Regions from separate parts of the Cobetia sp. SIMBA_158 genome, predicted to be linked through region 2. Evidence: predicted binding sites of a transcription regulator. Region 2 holds the regulator's gene; the other holds the start of a gene.
What was found. The regulator LexA, encoded in region 2, represses DNA repair genes until DNA is damaged. The targets are predictions, from matches to a motif close to TACTGTNTANNTANACAGTA.

Region 1: a site for LexA is predicted at 1,130-1,149, ahead of recN (DNA repair protein RecN). Genes of this name have one in related genera too.

The regions. Positions count from the first base shown of each region.
Region 1 is NZ_JAWJYL010000005.1:49,097-55,543, reverse strand. It holds gene recN (DNA repair protein RecN) at 1-1,043, opposite strand, end outside; gene grpE (nucleotide exchange factor GrpE) at 1,420-2,043, shown strand; gene dnaK (molecular chaperone DnaK) at 2,247-4,169, shown strand; gene dnaJ (molecular chaperone DnaJ) at 4,339-5,490, shown strand; gene R2R70_RS09555 (esterase-like activity of phytase family protein) at 5,666-6,447, opposite strand, start outside.
Region 2 is NZ_JAWJYL010000001.1:236,536-242,982, forward strand. It holds gene topA (type I DNA topoisomerase) at 354-2,996, shown strand; gene R2R70_RS01045 (DUF6586 family protein) at 2,996-3,475, shown strand; gene R2R70_RS01050 (hypothetical protein) at 3,728-3,967, shown strand; gene lexA (transcriptional repressor LexA) at 4,114-4,743, opposite strand; gene R2R70_RS01060 (TetR/AcrR family transcriptional regulator) at 5,296-5,973, shown strand; gene R2R70_RS01065 (L,D-transpeptidase) at 5,973-6,447, shown strand, end outside.

The DNA of each region.
Region 1 (6,447 bases), on a different contig from region 2:
TCTTCCCGCAAGGCTTCGATGGCCTCCTCATCGCCACCCAGGCCGTCGAGTTCTTCGCTCAGGCGCTGATGAAGGCCATGCAGCTCGTCCGGCATCACATGATGCTTGCGTGCGATCTGGTGAATGCGGCTCAGGCGCTCATCGACGAAGGCCAGACGCTCGGGATCGAGTTCGGTGACTTCCACGAAGCGATGCAGTTCACGCGCCGCTTCTTCTATCTGGATGCGCGCTTCCTCGAGCATACCCAGCGCACTGGCCAGTGAGCCATGTTCGTTGCCCGGCAGATGCGCCAGGCGCGCCAGGGCCTGGTTGAGGCGTGGCAACGCACCTTCTTCGTCGTGATCACAGCACTCGGCGGCGGACTGCGCCTCGGCCAGAATCTGCTCGGCATTGGCCAGCGTTTCCTGCTCCTGTTCCAGGGCTTCCAGCTCCCCTTCGCACAGCGCCAGTTCATCGAGCTCCTCGACCTGATAGCGCAACAGCTGGCGACGCGCACGTACCTCATCGCCATCATTGCTCATGCGCTTGAGGCGACGATGCGCCTCCTGCCAGTGACGGAAGTCCTCGCGCAACTGGGCAGCCTGAGTCTCCAGGCCCGCATATTCGTCGAGCTGACGCAGATGCGTCTCTTCCTTGAGCAGGGAGTGATGGGCGTGCTGGGAGTGGATGTCGATCAGGTGCTCGCCCAGCTCGCGCAGGTCGGCGATGGTGCAGGGCGTGCCGTTGATCCAGGCCTTGGAGCGGCCGCTGGCGGTGATGACGCGACGCAGCAGGCAGTCGTCGCTGCCCAGTTCGCGCTCATCCAGCCACTGACGGGCATCGCCAAGCTCACTGATATCGAAACGCGCGATGAGGTCGGCGCGGTCGGCGCCATGCCGCACGCTGCCGGCATCGGCGCGCTCGCCCAGACACAGGCCGAGGGCGCCGAGCAGGATGGACTTGCCGGCACCGGTCTCGCCGGTGATGGCGGTCATGCCGCGGCGGAAATCGAGTTCCAGCGTTTCGACGATGGCAAAATCTTGGATGGCGAGTTGCAGCAGCATGACTACCTCCGAGGGGGCTTTGACGTACGCCGTGCTGGGGGAACATCAGCGGACCCGGACTCGATGGGCGGGCTACGGTGTCGCCATACAGTATGTTTATACAGTGAACATGGCTTTTTATACAGCACGTTCGGGTGGCCTTCAATCCATGCCGGACTCAGTGGGGAGAAAAGCCCGCGGCAAGGCTTGAGAAGCGATGTGCTGTCCCCATATAGAGGCACTGACACTTTCAGTCGGCAGCAATGGCCTGGCCTTGCTGCCTCTCAAGGCAACTCATGGCCTGTCTGTCAGCCAGTGCGCGTGATGCTTCGCGACAAGCTCAGCAGGCCACGAATCAGGGCAATGGCGCATAGACGCCGGCCCGCAGGAGATCAGCATGGCTCAGGACCCGCAGACCCCGATGGATGAAGAGCTTCAGCGTGCCGCTCGCGATGCCGAGCCGCAGCCGGAAACGCCGGAAGGTGAAGTGATCGACAACGTACTGGATGCCGACGATACCGGCGCCGAAGGCTCTCTGGTGGACAACCCGGAAGCCGAGATGCTGGCCGCCCAGGTCGAAGAGCTTGAGCAGGCCGTCAAGGAAGCCAAGGACCAGGCGCTGCGTGCGGCTGCCGATGCGCAGAACGCGCGCCGTCGTGCCGAGCAGGACGCCGAGAAGGCGCGCAAGTTCGCGCTGGAGAAGTTCGTCAAGGAAATGCTGCCGGTGGTGGATTCCCTCGAGAAGGCACTGGAATCCATGTCGGGTGACGAAGCGGCCAAGACCCACGTCGAAGGCATCGAGATGACCTTGAAAATGCAGCTGGATGCCCTGAACAAGTCAGGCGTCGAGCAGCTGGATCCGCATGGCGAGCCCTTCGATCCGGAATACCATCAGGCTGTCGCCATGGTGCCGTCCCCGGACGCGGAGCCGAACAGCGTCATCGACGTGATGCAGAAGGGTTACACCCTCAATGGCCGCCTGGTGCGTCCGGCGATGGTGGCAGTCAGCAAGGCCTCCTGAGGCCTGCGCGCTCCCGACGCCCGATAGGCGTTGGATCGCGCCCTGTGGGGGCTCAGGGCGATCCGGCCCGGGAAAATTTGCCCGGCCGGGTCTTGAAACCCTGACACGCGACCCCATCTAGAGAAACAAGTTCAGGCACCGACACAAGGTGCCGACATCCAGACTTATCTTTCAGGCTAGCAACAGATTCGAGGTATACGATTATGGGACGCATCATCGGTATTGACTTGGGTACTACCAACTCCTGTGTGGCAGTGCTCGACGGCGAGAAAACCAAGGTCATCGAAAACGCTGAAGGCGGTCGCACCACACCGTCCATCATCGCTTACACCGACGACAACGAGATTCTGGTCGGCCAGTCGGCCAAGCGTCAGGCAGTGACCAACCCGGAGAACACTCTCTTCGCGGTCAAGCGCCTGATCGGTCGCAAGTTCAAGGATGATGTGGTTCAGAAAGACATCAAGATGGTGCCGTACAAGATTGTCGAAGCCGACAACGGCGACGCCTGGGTGCAGGTGAAAGACAAGAAGATGGCACCGCCGCAGATCAGTGCGGAAATCCTCAAGAAGATGAAGAAGACCGCGGAAGACTACCTCGGTGAAGAAGTCACCGAAGCCGTCATCACCGTGCCGGCCTACTTCAACGATTCCCAGCGTCAGGCGACCAAGGACGCCGGCCGCATCGCGGGTCTCGACGTCAAGCGCATCATCAACGAGCCGACTGCCGCAGCCCTCGCCTACGGCATGGACAAGTCCCGTGGTGACAAGACCATCGCGGTCTACGACCTGGGCGGCGGTACCTTCGATATCTCCATCATCGAAGTCGCCGACGTCGACGGTGAGACCCAGTTCGAAGTGCTCGCCACCAACGGCGACACCTTCCTGGGTGGTGAAGATTTCGACATGCACCTGATCAACTACCTGGTTGACCAGTTCAAGGCGGACAGCGGTATCGATCTGTCCGGCGACAACCTCGCCATGCAGCGTCTGAAGGAAGCCGCCGAGAAGGCCAAGATCGAGCTGTCCAGCGCTCAGCAGACCGACGTGAACCTGCCGTACATCACGGCTGACAACACCGGTCCGAAGCACCTGAACGTCAAGGTGACCCGTTCCAAGCTCGAGTCTCTGGTCGACGACCTGGTCGCACGCTCCCTGAAGCCGTGCCAGACCGCGCTGTCCGACGCTGGCCTGTCCGCCTCCGAGATCGACGACGTCATCCTGGTCGGTGGTCAGACTCGCATGCCGCTGGTGCAGTCCAAGGTGGCCGAGTTCTTCGGCAAGGAAGCCCGCAAGGACGTCAACCCGGATGAAGCGGTCGCCGTCGGCGCCGGTATCCAGGGCGGCGTGCTGGGCGGCGACGTCAAGGACGTGCTGCTGCTGGACGTGACGCCGCTGACCCTCGGTATCGAGACCATGGGTGGCGTGCTGACGCCGCTGATCGAGAAGAACACCACCATCCCGACCAAGAAGTCCCAGGTGTTCTCCACCGCTGACGACAACCAGGGCGCGGTGACCATCCACGTCCTGCAGGGTGAGCGCAAGCAGGCCGCGCAGAACAAGTCTCTGGGTCGCTTCGACCTGGCCGACATTCCGCCGGCACCGCGCGGTGTGCCGCAGATCGAAGTCGCCTTCGACCTGGATGCCAACGGTATCCTGAACGTGTCCGCCAAGGACAAGGCGACCGGCAAGGAACAGTCCATCGTCATCAAGTCTTCCGGCGGCCTGTCCGACGACGAGATCGAACAGATGGTGCGTGACGCGGAAGCCAACGCCGACGAAGACAAGAAGTTCGAGGAAATGGTCCAGCTGCGCAATCAGGCCGACGGCATGATTCACGCGACCAAGAAGACCCTGACCGAAGCCGGTGACAAGGCCGAAGCCAGCGAGAAGGAAGCCATCGAGACGGCGATCTCCGAGCTGGAAGAAGCCCTGAAAGGCGACGACAAGGATGCGATCCAGGCCAAGCTGGATGCACTGACCGAAGCGTCCGGCAACTTGGCGCAGAAGCTCTACGCCGAGCAGGGTGCCCAGGGTGAGCAGGCTGCCGAAGGTCAGGCTGGCAAGAAGCAGGACGACGACGTGGTTGACGCCGAGTACGAGGAAGTCAACGACGACAAGAAGTCCTGAGGGATTTCTTGAACGACGTCTGATGACAGCGCGGGAGCCTTGTGAAGGTGTCCCGCGTTGTCGTTTGCATCGGTGGCGCCTTGCGCTAGCCGCGAGCCACCGGTGACAACCGGCATTCCAGAACAGACCGGCAGCCTCAGGCTGCCAGCAATCCAGGCGGACCTGATCCATGTCCAAGCGTGATTATTACGAAGTGCTTGGTGTCGAGCGTGGCGCCGACACCAAGGACATCAAGAAGGCGTACCGACGCCTGGCCCAGAAGCATCACCCGGACCGCAACCCGGATGATGAAACTTCGGCCGAGAAGTTCCGTGAAGTCTCTGAAGCCTACGAAGTGCTGTCCGATGCTGACAAGCGCGCCGCCTATGACCAGTTCGGTCATGCCGGTGTCGATGGTCAGGGCGGCGGTGGCTTCGGTGGCGGCGGCTTTGGCGGTGGTGGTGCCGGCGGCTTCGGCGATGTGTTCGGCGATGTCTTCGGTGACATCTTCGGTGGCGGCGGTGGTCGTCGCAATCCGAACGCTCCGCAGCGCGGCAGCGACCTGCGTTACAACCTGGATCTCGATCTGGAATCGGCGGTTGCCGGTACCACGGTCGATATCCGCGTGCCGCGTCTGGCCGCCTGTGGCCACTGCGATGGCGATGGTGCCGAGCCGGGTTCCAGCAAGGAAACCTGCCCGACCTGCAATGGCATGGGCAAGGTGCGCATGCAGCAGGGCTTCTTCGCGGTCGAGCAGGCGTGTCCGACCTGCCACGGTCGTGGCGAGAAGATCAGCGTGCCGTGCCGCAAGTGTCACGGCGAAGGCCGCGTCCAGGAATCCAAGACCCTCTCGGTCAAGATTCCGCCGGGCGTCGACACCGGCGACCGCATCCGCCTGAACGGCGAAGGCGAGGGCGGTGTCAACGGCGGGCCGTCAGGCGATCTGTATGTGCAGGTCAACCTGCGCGAGCACGAGATCTTCAAGCGCGATGGTCGTCACCTGCAGTGTGAAGTGCCGATCAGCTTCGTCGATGCGGCGCTGGGCGGTGAGCTCAATGTGCCGACCCTCGACGGACGTGTCGTGCTGAAGATTCCGGCCGAGACCCAGACCGGCAAGCTGTTCCGTCTGCGCGGCAAGGGCGTCAAGCCGGTGCGCGGCGGCCCCGCCGGGGACCTGCTGTGCAAGGTGGTCATCGAGACCCCGGTCAGCTTGAATGAAGAGCAGAAGGAGCTGTTGCGTCAGTTCCAGCAGAGCCTCGGTGATACCGGCAAGAGCCATTCACCGAAGGAGAACAGCTTCTTCGATGGCGTGAAGAAGTTCTTCGAAGACATGAAGCCCTAGGCATTCGCCTTGCCGTCCGCGGGCCAGCCCCGTGGATGGCCTTCATGCCAGAGAGCCCCGCACTCGACAAGTCGAGTGCGGGGCTCTCGCGTTTCAGGCTCGGTGGCTCTGTCCAGCAATTCAGTCCGGTGACTCATTCTGGTAACTCAATCCAGTAACCCAGCCCGGGGCATGGCTATTCCGGCGCTGATTCAGCCGTGAAGGCCTCGGGTTCGATGACGGCAAAGCAGCTCAGCAGCGTGGTCTGGAAGCTGCTGAAGTTGTCATCCGAGATCATCAGGAAGCGATTGCCTTCCAGGTGCGTCAGCCCTTCGAAGTTGTCCAGCGACCAGCCATCGCCGCTCGACAGGCGTGCCAGGGTGCGCACCTCGGCCTGGGTGCCGGGCTCACCGAGATGCGCGCGGCGCAGACTGATCACCAGCGGGAAGGGCGGTGAGAAGGCGCGCTCCAGCATCAGCATGTCACCGTCGGGCAGCATCTCCATCGCGGTCAGGCTCGAGCCGGTGTCGCTGGCCAGCGGGTAGCTCCACTCGTGCTTGTCGTCGAGGCTGAAGATGCGCGTCATGCCGTCGCTCATGCCCTCCGGCGTGGCTTCCAGTCCGGCGAGCATGCCGTATTCCGGGTGCAGGGTCAGGGCTTCCATGCCGTTGTTGGGCGCCGCGCCACGCGCGCCCATCGGGGTGAAGGGCTCGCTGACGGCCAGGCCGCTGGGCAGGAAGTGCTCGACGCGTGGCTGCTGCTCGAAGCTGATCACCAGGCGGGAATCGCCGCGGCGGTCATTGTTCGCGCGCAGCAGCTGCAGGCCCTCGGCATCACTGAGGGCGCCGCGCAGCGAGACATCGGTCTCGTCGCGCAGGGTGTAGGTATTGAGCGCCTTGGCCCCGACCAGCTCACCGTGACGGAAGGCGAGCCGCAGGCGATGCAGCCAGCCGCGGTCCGACACGGCATACAGCAGTG
Region 2 (6,447 bases):
GCCCAGCGCAGACCCTGTACCGGCCCCGTGTATCGGGCCCGTTGACCGCTGCCATGCGCTGATGACCTATGCTCAAACTCGGCTCGAATGCCGGATTGCCCACGACCACATGCCTGACGGCTGTCGATGTCATTCGGCGCAAGCCGCACGCTGACATGGCGGGTGGCATGGCATGTCTCGAGGCTGTCGCAGAGGCGCCCTGTCGAGCCACCCTGACGAGGCGTCAGTCTCAACATTGCTGGTCAGCGCTGAAATGCTGGGGTAGGGTAGGCGCATTTTTCGGCTGGGACAAAACCCAGCGCGACGAGTCATTCGCCGGCGCAATCAGCGCCGGCCAGGAGATGCGAGCAACCATGGGCAAGTCACTGGTGATCGTCGAGTCGCCCGCCAAGGCCAAGACCATCAACAAGTATCTCGGCAACGACTTCGTGGTGAAGTCGAGTGTCGGGCACATCCGCGACCTGCCGACCAGCGGTAGCGGCAAGCAGGCCACCGACCCCAAGGAACGTGCCCGTCAGGCGGCGGAGACTCGCAAGATGTCGCCCGAGGTCAAGGCGGCTCACAAGGCGCAGAAAGCCAAGACCCAGTTGATCCGCCGCATGGGGGTCGACCCGGAGAATGGCTGGGAGGCGCATTACGAGATCCTGCCCGGCAAGGAAAAGGTCGTTTCCGAGCTGACGCGCCTGGCCGAGAAAGCCGATACCATCTATCTCGCGACGGATCTGGACCGCGAAGGTGAGGCGATTGCCTGGCACCTGCGCGAGACCATCGGTGGCGACGATTCGCGTTACAAGCGCGTGGTGTTCAACGAGATCACCAAGAAGGCGATCACGGCGGCCTTCGATGAGCCGGGCGAACTGAAGATGGACCGCGTGCATGCCCAGCAGGCACGCCGCTATCTGGATCGCGTCGTCGGCTTCATGGTCTCGCCGCTGCTGTGGGCCAAGGTCGCTCGTGGCCTGTCCGCCGGTCGTGTGCAGTCGGTTGCCGTGCGTCTGATCGTCGAGCGCGAGCGCGAGATCCGCGCCTTCATCCCCGAAGAGTTCTGGGATGTCCACGCTGAGCTGGCCGCCGCCAGTGGTGAAGCGATCCGTTTCGAGCTGGCGCGTCAGGATGGCAAGGCCTTCCGTCCGACCAGCGAGAAGGAGACGATGGACCGCATCGCGGCGCTGCGCACGGCCAAGCTCGCGATCACCAATCGTGAAGACAAGCCGACGCGCTCCAAGCCGAACGCACCGTTCATCACCTCGACCCTGCAGCAGGCGGCCAGTGGTCGTCTCGGCTTCTCGGTCAAGAAGACCATGATGATGGCCCAGCGTCTCTACGAGGCGGGTTACATCACCTACATGCGTACCGACTCGACCAATCTGTCGGCGGACGCGGTGGCCACGGCGCGCGACTTCATCAGTGAAGAATACGGCAGCAACTACCTGCCGGAAGCGGCCAACGTCTACTCCAGCAAGGAAGGCGCCCAGGAAGCGCACGAAGCGATTCGTCCTTCCGAAGTGTCGCGCCGCGCCACCGATCTCGCCGGCATGGAGCGTGACGCCGAGCGCCTGTATGAGCTGATCTGGCGTCAGTTCGTGGCCTGTCAGATGCTGCCGGCCGAATACCTGTCCTCCACGCTGACCATTGAAGTGGATGGCTACGAGCTGCGTGCCAAGGGCCGTGTGCTCAAGTTCGACGGTTACACGCGTGTCATGAAGCCGATGGGCAAGAAGGAAGAGGACCAGTCGCTGCCGGACCTCGCCATCGGCGAGAAGCTGGACCTGGTCGAGCTGCAGCCGCTGCAGCACTTCACCAAGCCCACGGCGCGTTACACCGAGGCCAGCCTGGTCAAGGAGCTGGAAAAGCGCGGTATCGGTCGTCCGTCCACCTATGCCGCCATCATCTCCACCATCCAGGACCGTGGCTACGTGGCGCTGGAAAACCGTCGCTTCTATGCCGAGAAACTGGGCGATATCGTCACCGATCGCCTCAGCGAGTCCTTCAAGGACCTGATGGATTTCGGCTTCACGGCGCGCATGGAAGACTATCTCGATGAGGTGGCCAACGGCGGGCGCAACTGGCGCGAGCTGCTGGACACCTTCTACGCCGAGTTCAAGGCCGAGCTGGACCACGCCCAGTCCGAAGAGGGCATGCGTCCCAACCAGCCGGTGCCGACGGACATCGCCTGCCCGACCTGTGGGCGTGAGATGCAGATTCGTACCGCCTCGACCGGAGTCTTCCTGGGCTGTTCCGGCTACAACCTGCCGCCCAAGGAGCGCTGCAAGACCACCATCGATCTGCTGCCGGGCGATGAAGCCGTGGCGGCCGATGCCGGTGAAGATGCCGAGACGGATGCGCTGCGCGCCAAGCGTCGCTGCCCGATCTGCGCCACCGCGATGGACAGCTACCTGATCGACGAGCAGCGCAAGCTGCACGTCTGCGGCAATAGCCCGGACTGTGTCGGTCACGAGGTCGAGGAAGGTCAGTTCCGCATCAAGGGCTACGATGGCCCGGTGATCGAGTGCGACAAGTGCGGCTCCGACATGCAGCTCAAGACCGGGCGTTTCGGCAAGTACTTCGGCTGCACCAACGAGAATTGCAAGAACACCCGCAAGCTGCTCAAGTCCGGTGAAGTGGCGCCGCCGAAGATGGACCCGATTCCGATGCCGGAGCTTGCCTGCGTCAAGGTCGAGGACCACTACGTGCTGCGCGATGGCGCCAGTGGCCTGTTCCTGGCGGCCAGTCAGTTCCCCAAGAATCGCGAGACGCGTCCGCCGCTGGTCAAGGAGCTCAAGGCGCATGCCGACGAGCTGCCGGAGAAGTATCACTTCATTCTCGAAGCCCCGGATCAGGATCCGGACGGACGTCCGGCGCAGATTCGCTTCTCGCGCAAGGTCAAGGCTCAATACGTCATGACCGATGAGGAAGGCAAGGCGACCGGTTGGAAGGCGACCTACGACAACGGCCGCTGGGTCGTCGAGGACAAGCGCAAGGGAGCCAAGAGCTGATGAGCCAGCGTGCCCGTACCAATCAGCTGCTGTATCAGTCCGAGTTGCTGCTGGCCCAGTCAGCAGCCTCTGGCGACGATGAGCATGCCGTGGCGCGTCGCATGGCCGGTGAAGAGGGCGCGCTCGCCCTGCTGGAGTTGGCGCTGGCGTCATTGTTGGAAGAGTGTGCCGTGACGGCGCGCTGGCCAGAGGGTAGCTGGCGCGAGCGCCTGGCGTCGCCGCCGACGCCCATCGCCGAGGTCGAGCAGCTGCGCAGCCTGCTGGAGCGCCCCGACAGCTGGTTGTCTGAGCTGGTCGCGGATGTGACCCGCCTGCATGAAGAGGGCGGCGTCGCGCGCCGCGAGGAATCGCGTTCGCGTGGTGATGGTCTGATCATCGCGGCAGCCTCGAGCGCCTCGCTGGCCGAGCGTCTCAGCGCCGCCATCACGGCATTCAAGGCGCTGCTGCCGCAGCTGCGTGAGTCGAGTGTCGAGTGGTAGGTCAAGGCGTTGATCTGGTGCTGCACGCTGGTGATGACTGGCGCATGGCAATCGGGTGACGTTTCGCCTTCACGGGTGCTAGACTGATCGCATTGTGGCAAGCCCTGCATTCTCCGGTACGACCATGGCTCTGGCTGTGGTCGTACTTTTTTCTGCGTCGCTGATGGCAACGCGGTGCCGGGCTTGCCAGCCGTCGCGCTGACGATTACAACGACGCCGGTATCTCGCGAGATGCCGTGCAGGAGGAATGACGTGTCCGATCCCGCCGTACTTGAAATTGTGCAAATGGAAGATGGTGAAGTGATTCTGCGCGCCGCGGAAAGCGAAGGTGAGCCGCTGCTCAGCATTCGCATTTCGGACGAGGCCGCTGATCTGCTGCGTGACAATCGTTTCGAGGTCGCGCGTGAGATGATCGACCACGCCATCACCCGGACTCGCCTTTGGGATGGCGAAGAAGACGAGGACGAGCAGTCAGAAGGCATCGTGCACTGATCCATCGCTCGCGCTTCGCGCACAAAAAAACCCGCCTCGAGGCGGGTTTTTTTGTGCAATGCGTGCGGCTTTTCTGTTGCTCAGAGCTCTGCGAGAAAGGTACTGCTGGGCAAAGCTCGTTGCTCAAAGCGCTGCTGGTCAAGGCCTCAGTGCAGGCCACCATCGCGGATGACGCCCACCCCGAGACCCTCGATCTCCAGGCTGTCCGTGCGCAGGTCGACCTTGATCGGCGAGAAGTCCTCGTTCTCGGCTTCCAGCCACACGTAATGCCCGTCACGGCGGAAGCGCTTGACGGTGACCTCATCCCCCAGACGTGCCACCACGATCTGGCCGTCACGCACGCTGGTGGTGCGGTGCACGGCCAGCAGGTCACCTTCCAGAATCCCCACGTCCTTCATCGACACGCCGCGCACACGCAGCAGGTAGTCGGCAGCCGGCGAGAAGTAGTCGCTCGGTAGCGGGCAGTGACGGTCGATATGCTCGCTGGCAAGAATCGGACTGCCGGCGGCCACTTCCCCGATCACCGGCAGACCATCGTTGGCGCTGTCGTCGACGTCAGCCAGCGACGGCACGCGAATGCCACGTGAGGTGCCCGGCACCATCTCGATGGCGCCCTTGCGCTTGAGGGCACGCAGATGCTCCTCGGCGGCATTCGGCGAGCGGAAGCCCAGCGCCTGGGCGATTTCGGCCCGCGTCGGCGGGTAGCCAGAGGACTTGATGGTCTTGATGATGAAGTCGAAGACATCCTGCTGGCGCGGAGTAAGCGGCTGGGTCATGGCATTGCCTTTGGCCTGGGCGGCATCTTGAGCTGACGGCACGGGGTGTGCATCCATACAACTGTCATTGTATCCAGTCATGGCGGTCATGCAAGGCATTGTGGCTTGCGTGGTGGCCTCAAAGGGCAGGTAGTCGCCGGGATATCGCTGTCTGGCGACTTTTCCTGTCGATATCCGAGACATTCTTTCTTTAAGGGAATGTCTGGAGGTGAATGTCTGGAGGTGAATGTCTGGAGATGAACCCGGCCTGGCTCTGGCGGGGTGGTCAGTTTCCGAGCATGACGAGTCCTTGAATCGGGATGGTCAGCGCTGAGGGAATATCAGGCTTGGCTAAACCTCTGGCGTTTGAAACGCGAGAGAATTGTCAGTCATGGCATGGCGCGCTAGAATCAAAGTGTTTCAAACGAATGTTCGCCGATGGTAGTGCTCACGGGTACCATGATCGAACGCGCCTTGCGGTGAACCTGCACCACCTCATGAGAGAGTCGCCGCGCGGGGCTTGCGCCGTGACCTACGACTCCAGTCCTTTTCTACCTGACAAGGGTTCCGCCCATGGCCCAGACCGATACCGTTACCCGCATCCTCGATACTGCCGAGGTGCTGTTCGCCGAGCGCGGCTTCGCCGAGACCTCACTGCGCAACATCACCAGCAAGGCCAAGGTCAATCTGGCGGCGGTGAACTACCACTTCGGCTCCAAGAAATCGCTGATCCAGGCGGTCTTTGCGCGCTATCTCGATCCGTTCAGTGAGCGTTTCCACGCGGCACTCGACAGCGTCGAGCAGCAATACGCCGGGCGCCAGGTGCCGCTGGAGGTCCTGCTGGAGGTGATGGCGCGTACCGTGCTGGAGGTGCCGGCCGAGCGCAACAGCCTGCGTACCTTCATGCGCCTGCTCGGGCTTGCCTATACCCAGGGTCAGGGCCACATGCGGCGCTATATTCGCGAGCATTACGGCACGGTCTTCAGCCGCTTCGCCGAGCTTCTGAAGCTGGCGACGCCTGATCTGCCGGACAACGAGCGCTTCTGGCGCCTGCACTTCATGCTCGGCAGCGTGATCTTCACCTTCTCGGGCCTGGATGCGCTGCGTGATATCGAGGAGGCCGAGTACGGCCATCACACCACGGTGCGCGAGCTGATCCAGCACATGCGGCCGGTGGTGGTCGCGGCGATGGCAGCGCCGCTGCCGGCCTCGCTCGGAGATGGTGAGGCGGTCACCCAGGCGGCCAGCTGATGGCCTGCTGGGTAGCGGTGGATCTCTCGCGGCAGAGCCTTGAGATACGTAGTGATGCGCCGAGTGGCAGTCGTGATGCGCCGCCCCCCGCGGCCAGCCCTGATGCGCTGGTGCATGCCTGCGCGATCTCCAGCGGCCTCAACGGTATCGGCGAGCTCGACGGCAGCGGTTGCACGCCAACCGGCTGGCATGTGATTCGTGCCGCCATCGGGGCGGGCAATCCGCGTGGCGCCGTCTATCGCGGACGGCGCTTCACGGGCGAGGTGTTCACGCCCGAGCTTGCCGCGGAGCATCCTGAGCGTGATTGGATCCTGACGCGCATTCTGTGGCTCAGCGGCCGCGAGCCCGGCGTCAATCGTGGTCGCAATGCCCGCGGCGAGCGGGTCGATAGCCTGCGCCGCTACATCTATTTTCATGGCACGCCCAGCACGGAGCCCATGGGGGTAGCGGCGTCCCACGGCTGCATTCGCTTGC